4 regions of the Amphritea japonica ATCC BAA-1530 genome follow, and region 1 is predicted to be linked to each of the others. Evidence: predicted binding sites of a transcription regulator. Region 1 holds the regulator's gene; each other region holds the start of a gene.
The links. The regulator FNR, encoded in region 1, switches genes on or off when oxygen is low (the NO sensors DNR and NnrR bind a similar motif). The targets are predictions, from matches to a motif close to TTGATNTANATCAA.

Region 1 (3,177 bases):
GAATGCTTATGTTTGTGTGGAGTGGTGCAGTCGTACATCCCATGGCGGTTATCTATACCAAGGCTAAGGTTTATCGCCAGACTTGGAAGTTCTTCATCAGTGAGTAAGCTTTGCAGGGTGGAGATTATCTCCATCTGGTTATGCGCCAGTGTTCCATGGGTGATTAATGCAACTCTTCCGCTAAGAGGCTGTTCATCAATCCGCTGCAAATTGGCATTAAGGATAAGATTTTCATGCTTTATATTGACCTCTTCCGCGTATGAATGGCTGCAAAACAGAACTGAGATGACTAGAGCGGTGATATAGGCAGGCCGGTTAAACATAACGGTTTACTCTTACTTATATAGTATTTTTATCATTGTTATATTCATATAACCTAAAGAAATATGCAACTGTATAATAGTCGCAGATATTTTTGAAAGAGGATTGGAGGAGCGTATTTATAGTTGAATCATGCAGGGAAGCAGTCACGGCAATTGCTATCAGGAAGATAAAAGTACCGGACGCTGATACTAGACCAGGGAAGACCTGTAAAGCCATCCCCGGTGATAGGGTCTTTGATTAGAGTCCCTCGTAGGCGAGCAGCGCATGGACAGGTATGCCAGACTGCTGAATTTTTTCAGAGCCTCCAAGATCGGGCAGGTCAATGAGGGTTGCCGTTTCGTATACCTCTGCGCCTAACTCTTTAATAATAGTGCAGGCAGCGAGGACGGTGCCCCCTGTGGCGATAAGGTCATCAAACACAAGAACTTTATCTCCTTCAGTTACCGCGTCAATCTGCATCTCTACAGCGGCGGTACCGTATTCCAATGCATATTCTCGCTGAATTGTTTTACCGGGTAATTTCCCTTTCTTACGTACCAGGACCAATGGGATATTGAGTTGATATGCCATGATAGAGCTGATGAGAAAGCCTCGGGCGTCAATGCTGGCTATATGAGTAATATCAGTATCGATATAACGCTGGATAAATTCATCAGAGATCATGCGTAGCGCTTTTGGATCTTTAAACAGAGGGGTGATGTCTCTGAACATGACGCCGGGTTCCGGCCAATCCGGAATCGTGCGCATGACTGACTTTATGTAACATTCATCGAAGCTCATCAGAATTACCTTAAAACAGAATGACTTTGGAGACAAAATAATACCCGCTAAGTGCGGGTATTACTTTGCTTCAGATGGGAAGTTAAGTGCTAGGGCAGGATTTCTCTTCACAGGTTTCTTCTTCCTGTGATTCACCCGAGAGTTTGAAAATCTCATCAATATTGGTTAGCTCAATCTCTTTACCATCGACCCGAACCAATTCCATTTTCTGGAACCGGGTAAAGATCCGGCTAACAGTTTCGACCGCAAGCCCCAAATAGTTACCGATTTCGTTACGGGACATTGAAAGCCGAAAACTAATGGCTGAATAGCCCCGTGCTTTGAAACGGTTAGATAGCTTAACCAGAAATGTCGCGACCCGCTGTTCCGCGTTTTTCTTACTTAATAACAGCATCATCTGCTGATCATCGCGAATCTCTTTGCTCATCGTACGAAGGATCTGGCGGCGCAGTTCTGGAAGTTGTCCAGAAAGGTCATCGAGTCGCTCAAAGGGGATTTCGCAGACGGTGGTGGTTTCCAGAATTTTTGCCGATACCGGGTATTCTTCATTATCAAAACCACTCATTCCAACCAGTTCACCTGGGAAGTAGAACCCGGTGATCTGCTCTTCGCCCTCGTTAGTCAGAGTATAGGTTTTGATCGTGCCCGCACGGATAGCATATACAGATGAAAAAGGTTCGCCTTGGTGGAACAGGTGTTCACCTTTTTTGAGTGGGCGGCTTTTATCGATAATATCGTCAAGCCGGTCCATCTCTGTCATATTGAGGGACACGGGTAAGCACAGTGAGCTCAAGCTGCAAGTACCGCAGTGGACCTGTTGCAAGCTATGTAGTTTCCCTTCAGATGCCTTATGGTTACCCATAAATGATGTCCTGTATTCGTTGTTATAGACGTAGCTAACACAAGATTATCTACTAAAATTCGAGCCGGGTGAAGCTTTTCCCGTATCAAATGATGCGGGAAAACCCCTTTGTCGGCGACTGCTTTGGAATATACGCGTCAAATGACATGCATATTCTGCGGATCAGCAGCCGTCCTGCCGGGGTCACTTCAATGTTGTCATCAGTGAGTACAACCAGGCCATCCCCAGTGAATTTTTCCAGTTCCTGCAGTTCTTCAGTAAAGTAGTCAGCAAAGGATATTTCAAACTGATCTTCAATATCTTTTTTATGTAACTGGAAATGACAGATTAATTGGGTAATCACTGCTCGGCGGATTCTGTCATCCCGTGTCAGGGTGACCCCGCGCTTAATAGCATCATTACGTGATTCTACTGCAGCAGAATAAAGGGCGATGTCATGTTCATTCTGATAGTAAACATCACCAATCTGGCTAATAGACGACACACCCATGGCTACCAGATCGCAATCACTGTGAGTCGTATACCCCTGGAAATTTCGATGTAACTTCCCGCTTTGTTGAGCCAGGGCCAGTTCGTCATCAGGTTTAGCAAAGTGGTCCATGCCGATATATACATAACCTGCATCAATTAGTTTGCTAATCGTTGTTTCTAGAATGGCCAGCTTAGTCTCAGGGCTAGGCAGATCTTCAGCTTTGATATGACTTTGTGACCTGAATCGGTCTGGCATATGAGCATAGTTAAATACCGATAAGCGATCAGGGTCGAGCTCGATAATGGTATCAAGGGTTTTCGTGAAGCTATCCAGGGTCTGGTGTGGGAGACCATAAATAAGGTCGATGTTAATTGAGCGGAACCCCAGGCGACGAGACTCATATAATACATCGGCGATCTCTTCTACGGGCTGCACCCGGTTCACCGCTTCCTGCACTTTAAGCTCGACATCCTGAACACCAAAACTTACTCGATTGAAACCGATTTCACGCAGGACTTTTAACATTTCGTGATCGACTTCACGGGGATCAATTTCAATTGAATAGTCTCCGGAGTCATCATCCAGAAGCTTGAAATTATCACGCAACTTCTGCATCAGCTGGATCATCTGATCATTACTGATAAAGGTCGGAGTACCTCCGCCAAAATGGAGCTGCTCAACAACGCGATCTTCGGAATACCATTCTGAAAGCTGAGCCATCTCTTTATACAAGGTATCA
Region 2 (3,177 bases), 690 kb from region 1:
AACGGGAGACCGTGAACATTATCTGCATGCCGTCATTCCGGTATGCTATCAGACGGCATTGAAACAGTGGCTGGCCGCTGGTCAGGGGGCTGTGGGACGTTGGTATCGGCAGTTTCCACACTATGTTCTGGATGCCAGCAGGGATGGCGATTGTCTACTGAATATGAATACACCCGAACTGCTGGCTGTGGGAGCCTGACGTGCCCTTAGTCACCCGATAGCTGAGAATAGCGGATACAATTCGTAGCTAAGCTAACGCTTCGTGTCCTCCTTCTCAGGCTGCTGATATTAAAATCAGCCTGGGGAGTATTAACTGAAAAACACTTGACTGGGTTTCTTAGCTTAGCCTCGTTTCCGGGGTATTAATGGCTCAGGCCAGCTGATGATAAATGTCGAGATCTAACATGATTTAGTTTACAGGTATAAATGTAGTTCCAAGCCTAAAAAATAGGTAATCAAAACTGATATAGAGGATTAAATCTTATGAATACCCGCTCAGAAATGGTCGCCAGCGATATCATGTCAAAAGATTTATTAACCGTGTCAGAACACTGGTCCATCCAGGCATTAATTGAGTTTTTTAATCGGCACAAGATCACCGGTGCTCCTGTACTGTCTGCACAAAAAGAGTTTTCCGGGGTGGTAAGCCTGAGTGATATTCTCACATTTGACGGTAAACCTAAGCATTCCATAAATGAAAACCCAACTACTCAGTACTATTACAATAGTCTTGAAGGGTATTCACCAGATGAATTGGGTTTTTCTGAAGGCAGCCAGCATAAAAACCATCTGGTCGCGGAGATTATGACTAAGTCTATTATCTCGGCCCCTGACACAACCCTTGTCACTGAGCTTGCAGAAACGATGCATAGCAAAGGAGTACACAGGATTTTTATTACCAGGGATGAACAGATCTGCGGTGCGGTTTCGACTCTGGATATCCTGAAGCTGTTATCAGGCATAACGCTTTATCGGACTGAAAGTAACGCGTCAGCTAAATAATAACGATAGGGTTAGTCTTCAAGGAGGCTGTCACTATGCCTCCCTTGTTTTGTTTCGTCTGTTTGTTGATCAATTTTCCTGTTTCCTCCTCGTACTAACATTACTTTTCGATACCCGATAGTTTGTATGAATCGTCATATTTCTTCGTTTAACAAAAGCCTTTGTATTGGCTCCATCTCCGCCTGTTTCAGGCTAAATCACCTAGAAGATTAGCTGCGTCGAATCAACCTGAACAGAGATGTACAGGGGCATTTGGACAAAGATAGCATCGTAAAACGCCTAAAACCTTTATCAGATATCCGTAAAAAATAATTGATGGCCTTGATATCTATCAATGTCTCGAGAGGAGTTGTTTATACATAATGCACTACATCTTGTGTCTTAATTTAATAAATAGCACTATATATTGTATAGGTTAATAAATGAGCAGGAATGACAGTGTTGCCGTACGTAGTACCATCGATGAATACCTGGAGCGTAGTGACTGGCGGGTTAACGCTAACGCTAATCAGGGCTATTCTCTGGGTGGCCTGATTCTGAATGTCTCCGGCAAGGTGATTGCTAACTACTGGTTGAACGAGGTGTATACCCCGCAGATTGGCGTAGCGCACCGGGAAGGTGATCTGCACATCCACGATCTGGATATGCTCTCTGGTTATTGCGCAGGATGGTCTCTGCGTACTTTGCTATATGAAGGTCTGAACGGTGTTCCAGGACGCCTGGACAGTGGGCCGCCGAAGCATCTCAGTAGCGCTATGGGCCAGATCGTCAACTTCTTTGGCACTTTACAGAATGAGTGGGCCGGGGCTCAGGCATTCAGTTCCTTTGATACCTATCTGGCACCCTATATCCGTAAAGATAACCTTAGCTATGAACAGGTGCTGCAATCGATGCAGGAGCTGATATATAACCTGAATGTGCCATCGCGCTGGGGTACCCAGACACCCTTTACCAATCTGACGTTTGACTGGCACTGTCCAGATGATCTGAAGGAGCAGGTGCCGGTTATTGGTGGTGAGGAGATGCCGTTTGCCTACGGCGAACTGCAGCGGGAGATGGATATGATCAACCGTGCGTATCTGGAAGTGATGGATGCGGGGGACGCCAAAGACCGGGTCTTCACCTTTCCGATACCCACCTACAACATCACAAAGGACTTTGACTGGGACAGCCCGAATGCAGACCTGTTATTCCGTCTGACTGCTAAATATGGTCTGCCGTATTTTCAGAACTTTATCTGCTCAGATCTTGAACCGAGTATGGTGCGCTCTATGTGCTGTCGCTTGCAGCTTGATTTGCGAGAACTGCTTAAGCGGGGTAACGGGCTGTTTGGCTCGGCGGAGCAGACCGGTTCGCTCGGTGTGGTGACGATTAACTGTGCCCGGCTGGGCTATCAGTGCCAGGATGATTCCGAACGCCTCTACGAGCAATTAGATCACTTACTGTTGCTGGCCAGGGACTCGTTGGAGCTGAAGCGTCAGCGCATACAGCAATTGATGGATGAGGGACTGTTTCCTTATACCAAACGCTATCTGGGCACTCTGCGTAACCATTTTTCCACCATCGGGGTGAATGGCATTAATGAGATGCTACGTAACTTCAGTGGGGATACGTTTGATATCAGCAGTGATCAGGGACAGGAACAGTCGTTACAACTGCTGGACCATATTAATATGCGGCTGACTGAATTTCAGGAGCAGACCGGGCATCTATATAACCTTGAAGCGACCCCGGCGGAAGGCACGACTTATCGTTTTGCCCGTGAGGATCGCAAGCGTTGGCCGGATATTCTTCAAGCTGGCACCCGGGAACATCCTTATTACACTAATTCCAGCCAGTTGCCGGTGGGCTATACAGACGACCCTTTTCTGGCACTGGAGAAACAGGATGCCCTACAGACCCGTTATACCGGTGGCACCGTATTACACCTGTATATGCGTGAGCGGATCTCCAGTGCACGTGCGTGCAAGCAGTTGGTGAAGCAGTCGCTGAGCCGTTTCGCGCTGCCATATCTGACTATTACCCCGACATTTTCAATCTGTCCTCAGCATGGTTATCTGGCGGGGGAGCACGAATTTTGTCCGCGCTGTGATGAGGAACTGATGCAGCAAAAACTTTCAGAAGAAAAGCAAACAACTGGCTGTGCCCTGGCGTAATCAGGTCAAAACTATATCA
Region 3 (3,177 bases), 1.0 Mb from region 1:
GATAAATTCGTAGGACAGTCCGTGGAAACCGTATTTATGAATACCCGCTTCAGTGTACTTACGCGGGATAGCATAATGACGTTCCACATTGGGCTGGCCGATATGGAACATCGTATCAAAGCAGGCGATCTGCGGGAGGGCCGGCTCCAGATGTTGGCACGCCTGGATCAGCTTCAGATTATAGGGTTGGTGGAGCGGGGCCAGGGGGATAAATTCTTCCAGCTGCTGCATAATCTGATCGGTTATCTGTACCGGGTCACTGAACGCTTCACCTCCGTGGACAACACGGTGGCCAAAGGCACTGATACGGCTATCCGGCAGCTGTTTGTGCACCCATTGGATCACCTGATCAAGACAGGCCTGATGGCGATTGTCGGTGGCGATCTCGGCCATGTCTAATTGATGCTGCTCCAGGATTTCGCCCAGGCTGGAGACTATTTTCATTACTGGTGCATTAAGAATGTTGGCCAGCTTAAATTGGTACAGACATTCAGCATTGCCGGTATGACGGGAAAAGAGTGCGCATTTAAGGCTGGATGAACCGCCGTTTACGGTAAGAATCAGACTCATTTACATACTCTCCTGCGGGTGTAGAACCATATGTGACGCCAGGGCACAGGATGCTAAACGCGCCAGCGTGCCGTCGGAACGGCTATTCAGAATGATCGGGGCGCGGGCGCCCAGTGCGATACCGGCTGATTTGGCATTTGCCAGATAAATTAACTGTTTCGCCAGCATATTGGCCGATTCAAGGTCGGGGGCTAAGAGGATATCGGCATCACCGGAGACCGGCGAAGAGATATGCTTATCGATAGCCGCCTGCAGAGAGATCGCATTATCAAACGCCAGTGGGCCATCCAAAATGGCACCGGTGATCTGTCCCCGGTCTGACATTTTACAGAGGGCCGCTGCATCAATAGTACTTTGCATCGAAGGTTTCACTTTCTCTACTGCCGCGAGAATCGCGACCTTAGGTTCGTTGATACCCAGCGCATGGCAGAAATCGATAGAGTTTTGCAGAATATCCCGTTTCACTAACAGGTCTGGTGATACATTGATCGCCGCATCGGTGATCATTAATGGCTTATGGTAGTTTGGAACGTCCAGTACAAAGATATGGCTCTGGCGGCGCTCAGAACGAATTCCCTGGGTTTTGTGGATAACTGCACTGAGTAACTCTGAAGTACCCAGGTCGCCCTTCATCAGGGTTTCTGCCCTGGCTTCCCGGATCAGACTGACAGCCCGCTCAGCGGCAGCATGGCTGTGTTCTACGTTGATCAGCTCGTAGCCGTCAATATTTAACTGATATTGATCAGCCGTGGCGCGTATTTTTGCTTCAGGGCCTACCAGGATGGGCTCTATCAGGCCACGTTCAGCTGCCTCTACGGCACCCATTAATCCGTTATGCTCAACCGGATGCACGACGGCGGTGCGAACAGGGCGGGCTTTAACGGCTTCCTCAATAAAGAATTCAAGCTGATTATGGATAGGGGGTTTTTCTGAAAGAATCATTTTACTACTCCTGGTATTCATCGGTGATAACGCAGGATCACTGCGATATCACCCATACATTGCGCTGTATCAGCGTGTGTATTTACTCTATGACAAGAGTATGAACTTCTTATGACGCAGTGCAATATGTTAGTTCACTAAACTGGTGACTTCTTAAGGTGATATGGTCGTTATTTGATATAACGCACTTGCGGAATATATAAGTGGCTAGATCGCGGCTTCGCCGCTGGCTAGTCGCTCGAACGTCGCTACGCGACTTGCTAGAAAAGCTAAGGATAAGCAGGTTGTAGGGGAGCTGCTTTGTATCATTAGCGAACATAGAACAGAGTCTTTTCAATATTATTCTGATCCATTTTTTTTGGCGTCATACTTTCGATAAAGAGCTTGCAGGGATTTAACCTGATTTTGATCTAGGTTTTCTATAATTTCTTGATTTAAAGATGTTCTGCAAAGTACTTGTTGGGGGGGCTGATCCAGATCCTGCGTAACTATAATTTTATCAAGCCAACGATAACCAAGTGCCCCTGGTTTCTGACATAAAATTAGCTTGGCTCCAACATTGGCTTTGCTATAGATAATGTAAGGCACACGGATTTTTTGACTTACATTGGAGTTATTCCAGTTTTCTGTGTAAAGGTAATGGATAGTGCCTTTTCTGCTAGTGAACTTTTTCCTATCGAGAACTAAAGTTTCATAGATATTAGGTTCTTCTTTATCAAAGGCATGGTTAATGCTCTTGAGTTCAACATAGCTAGTTGGAAAAATACCAATCCCTGCTAATAAAATGACCTGAAACAAAACCCTATGAGATCTAGGGCTTCGCCCTAATAAGTAAAAGGTTAAGATAATTATTAATAACAACAATAACCCACCAACTACGGCTGCATGGCTAAGCAATAAATAGTTATCTATTACTACTGGCTCATCGATTAAAAGGATCCGTTGAGCTTGAATGTAGCCTGTGATTGCTAATGCAGTACTGATACCTAGTAAAATGGATGGTTTGTATACATTGTTCTCCTTCCAGTAAGTATTTAATTGTTTATAAGTAAAAAAAATGAAAAACATATAAAACATACAAAACTAAATGGAATCCACATTAGTCACACTCCATTGTATTTTGGATTACAATTAATTTGGTGGATAATAATTGAATTTATCATTTTCAAAGTGCCTAAATAGGCCTTCAGAAGGAATGATGTTAATTGGTAAAGGAAAATATAAATAAAGTGGGCTATATCGTTTTTATCCATAAAATGCACCTTTCTATATGTGGCCGAAACATCCTTGTACGCGCCAGACTATGATTTAAAGGGTGCTGAAAATCAAGTGGCTTTTATATCTGCTAAGTGTCGAAAGCAGACCTCAAATACAACAAAGATCAGAATATTTTAAATTCGCTGTTTCTAGCAAGTAAAACGCAGTTTTACGTCTAGCCACTAGCGAGTCGCGTAGCGACGTTCTGTTCCCGGATACTTGCTATCCGGGAAGCGCTGCGGTGTAATCCAGTAATCGATTTAAGACTGAAAGGGTGGATGAATGGACTGTCTGTTTTGTAAGATTCTGAATAAAGAGATTCCAGCGGATGTTATCTATGAGGACGATAAGGTCATCGCTTTTAATGATATTAGTCCACAGGCTCCAACTCATGCGTTGATTATTCCC
Region 4 (3,177 bases), 1.4 Mb from region 1:
CCAGTATTTAAAGGTTTATTACTTAAGTCCCGGCAAAAAGAAGGGAATATCTATCCGCTTTTCCGTTAACTTGCGGGTAATTATCTGCTTTAGGGGCGCAAAATTGTTAGCGATTCGCAGCGTTGCCTTACGCGCAATCTTCGCTGCAAAGTTATCATTAGTGAATAACCCTACAACCAGATTGGTACCCATATAAAGAGGCTTGGTTACCCGCATATGCGTACTCTGATACTTTTCCAATACACTGAAAGAGCCGATTTCCCGGCCTTGTTCCAACGCCTTTTTAATCTCTTTTGTCAGCGTTTCCTGACTACGCAGCCCTAGGTTAAAGCCGTGAGCAGTCACCGGATGCATGCCCACGGCGGCATCTCCAATCACGGCAAAACGACGACTGACAAACTTGTTTGCATGCACCGCGACCAACGGATACAGGTGGCGACGACCATAGAGCTTCATACTACCCAATTGCCCCTGCAGGCGTTGTTCTATATCGGCAGCAAAAGCCTCTTCGCCCATATTAAAGATACTTTCAGCCTCAGCACTGGATACGGTGACAACTATAGAAGAAAGATTGCCAGTCATCGGCAAAATGGCCAGCGTACGTCCATAGTGGAAACATTCAAAAGCGGTTTGATTATGGGGCAGGCTGTGTTCCATACGGCACACAATCGCGGTGCGGGAAAAATCTTTCATCGAAGCCGGCACACCCATTTTACGACGAGTTTCTGAAAAGCGACTATCTGCTGACACTAGCAAATCACACTCAACCCGGTCACCATTTGAAAGAACAACCCAGGCACTATCTGCTGTACTACCCACATCCTCAACTGAAACTTCAGTCAGAAGCTCAACATTATCAATCGGTTCTACAACCTCATAATATGCTTTACGAATTTTATCATTCGGCACCAGGTAGCCCAGAGCATCCAGGTTAGCTTCAGTGTTATCGAAATTCAGCGTGTAACTCGAATCACCATCCAGCACCTTGGCAGCACAGATTGGTGATACATCCTGATCTGCCAGTTGTTGCCAGGCGCCCGAGTTTTTCATCATATCAATCGACAGATGGGTCAGGGCTATTTCCCGACCATCTTCCGGCGGCTGACGCAGAGTCTCGAGAGATGATCGCTCGACAACCAACACCTTAAGCGCAGTGTCTCCTAATGAGCGAGCAAAGCTAAGACCCGCAGGACCTGCCCCAATAATTACGATGTCATATTTCATACTGAACCCCGGACAAACTACGCCAATCAACGGATATACAAGCGCCCACGTTAACGGCTCAGCTCTTTGATTACCCTAACCCAGATCAAGCCGACCAAAGAAAAGTAAATCAGAACAAGCCAGAAGGCTCCTTAAAAAGGCAATAAAATGTATATTTTGTATTGCGAAAAACGTTATATATGCAACACTACATTTCATATTTTGCAACGGACTTATTGTATAACGCTATGGATACCCGCTCCCTGAAACTCTTCATCAGCCTGTGCGACACCCTCCACTTTGGTCGGGCTAGTGAAGCTTGCCACATCAGCCCTTCAGCCCTGACCCGGGCGATAAAACAATTGGAAGATTCCTTGGGAGTACAACTGTTTGAGCGGGATAACCGTACCGTCAGCCTGACACGCGAAGGGCAGAATTTTCAAGACTACGCCCGTGAAGCACTGATTCAGTGGGATGTTGTGCGTAATTCACTGTTAGCTGATGCTCAGGAGCTACAAGGTGAAATCAGCGTGTATTGCTCAGTCACTGCCAGCTACAGTTTTCTCTATGACATTCTCAGCGACTTCCGTCGACAACACCCTAAAATCGAGATAAAACTACACACAGGTGACCCGGAAAATGCAATTCAGCGCGTATTGGCAGGCACCGACGACATCACCATTGCAGCCCGACCAGACACGCTAAACGCAGGACTCGCATTCAAACATATCGCAACCTCACCGTTGGTATTTATCGCCCCTCAGAAAGATATACATCTGGACCCTCTCCTCACTGACACACCAGACTGGTCGCAGGTGCCCATGATTCTGTCTGAAGAAGGCGTCTCACGTAAACGCATCGACCGCTGGTTTAAGGCCCGCCAGGCAAAGCCGATAATCTATGCACAAGTCGCTGGTAATGAGGCGATCGTCAGTATGGTTAGCCTCGGATTCGGGGTGGGCGTGGTGCCTAAAATAGTTCTGGATAACAGCCCACTGGCAGACCGGGTACGAATTCTCAATATCAAGCCGGAACTCAAGGCATATGATGTTGGCCTGTTTGCTCTGAAGAAAAAGCTGCAAAGCCCACTCATTGAGGCCTTCTGGTCACAGATCCAGTAGTACAAGTACATCAAGCCCTGCGTAAGCTATTCACTTCATATTCTTTTTCCTGTCGGCTTATTGACCAGAAAGATACCCAGAGCCACTAATAGTAAAGCCCCCAGCATATCTAACGAAAGCCGTTCATCGAGAATCAACCAGGCGAGCAGTACGCCAAACAAGGGGGTAAGAAAGGTAAAACTAGCAATCTTCGAGGCAGGATAATGACTCAACAGCCAAAACCAGGCTAAATAACCAACAAACGCCATCAAAACGATTTGAAACAATAACGAGCCCACCACCAGCGGGGTCAGGTTGGTTACACCTGGTTCATTTAACAGCCATGACAACAGCGGCAAAATCACGGCCGAAACCACCAACTGATAAAGCAATACCCGGGAGGCAGACAGATGCCTTTGCGGGGATGCTTTCAGGACCACCGTCGTCGCCCCCCAGAAAAGCGCCGCCGCCAATGCCAGGCTATCGCCCAACAGAGTAGCATCACCCTCGAGAGAATCTCGAAATGCAAAAATCACTCCTGCAAAAGCCACCAACAGCCCCATAACCTGAACGCTTCGAAGGTGCTCGCCCTGAACAAAAAAATGCGCCCCCAATGCCACAACAAAGGGAGAGGTGTAGAGAAAAATTGTTGTGTGAGAAGCCGTGGTCAGGTCCAGGGCCAGATAGATTAATAAAAATTCGATCGCAAACAGCACCCCGAGCAGAACACCCCACCAAAAAGTACCATCTCGATAAAAAATTTTCTCACCACGCCACAGCATCCAGAGCATGAGCAGCAATGCCGCACCGACAGACCGCAAACCGGCCTGCAGCAAGGGGGATATTCCCTCCAAACCGAACTTAACGACTACCT

Region 2: AMJAP_RS12795 (ribonucleoside triphosphate reductase) is a predicted target of FNR. The motif match lies at 1,324-1,337, and genes of this name have one in related genera.
Region 3: AMJAP_RS14375 (bifunctional enoyl-CoA hydratase/phosphate acetyltransferase) is a predicted target of FNR. The motif match lies at 1,572-1,585, and genes of this name have one in related genera.
Region 4: ubiM (5-demethoxyubiquinol-8 5-hydroxylase UbiM) is a predicted target of FNR. The motif match lies at 1,300-1,313, and genes of this name have one in related genera.

What each region holds. Positions count from the first base shown of each region.
Region 1 covers NZ_AP014545.1:2,084,967-2,088,143, reverse strand. Annotated here, with positions in the region: gene AMJAP_RS09705 (alpha/beta hydrolase) at 1-323, opposite strand, end outside; gene AMJAP_RS09700 (adenine phosphoribosyltransferase) at 562-1,104, opposite strand; gene fnr (fumarate/nitrate reduction transcriptional regulator Fnr) at 1,187-1,966, opposite strand; gene hemN (oxygen-independent coproporphyrinogen III oxidase) at 2,052-3,177, opposite strand, start outside.
Region 2 covers NZ_AP014545.1:2,771,854-2,775,030, reverse strand. Annotated here, with positions in the region: gene mobA (molybdenum cofactor guanylyltransferase MobA) at 1-199, shown strand, start outside; gene AMJAP_RS12800 (CBS domain-containing protein) at 484-1,002, shown strand; gene AMJAP_RS12795 (ribonucleoside triphosphate reductase) at 1,425-3,158, shown strand.
Region 3 covers NZ_AP014545.1:3,108,115-3,111,291, reverse strand. Annotated here, with positions in the region: gene AMJAP_RS14380 (acetate/propionate family kinase) at 1-570, opposite strand, end outside; gene AMJAP_RS14375 (bifunctional enoyl-CoA hydratase/phosphate acetyltransferase) at 571-1,512, opposite strand; gene AMJAP_RS14370 (hypothetical protein) at 1,852-2,580, opposite strand; gene AMJAP_RS14365 (histidine triad nucleotide-binding protein) at 3,052-3,177, shown strand, end outside.
Region 4 covers NZ_AP014545.1:3,481,383-3,484,559, forward strand. Annotated here, with positions in the region: gene ubiM (5-demethoxyubiquinol-8 5-hydroxylase UbiM) at 19-1,224, opposite strand; gene ilvY (HTH-type transcriptional activator IlvY) at 1,452-2,324, shown strand; gene AMJAP_RS16005 (DMT family transporter) at 2,360-3,177, opposite strand, start outside.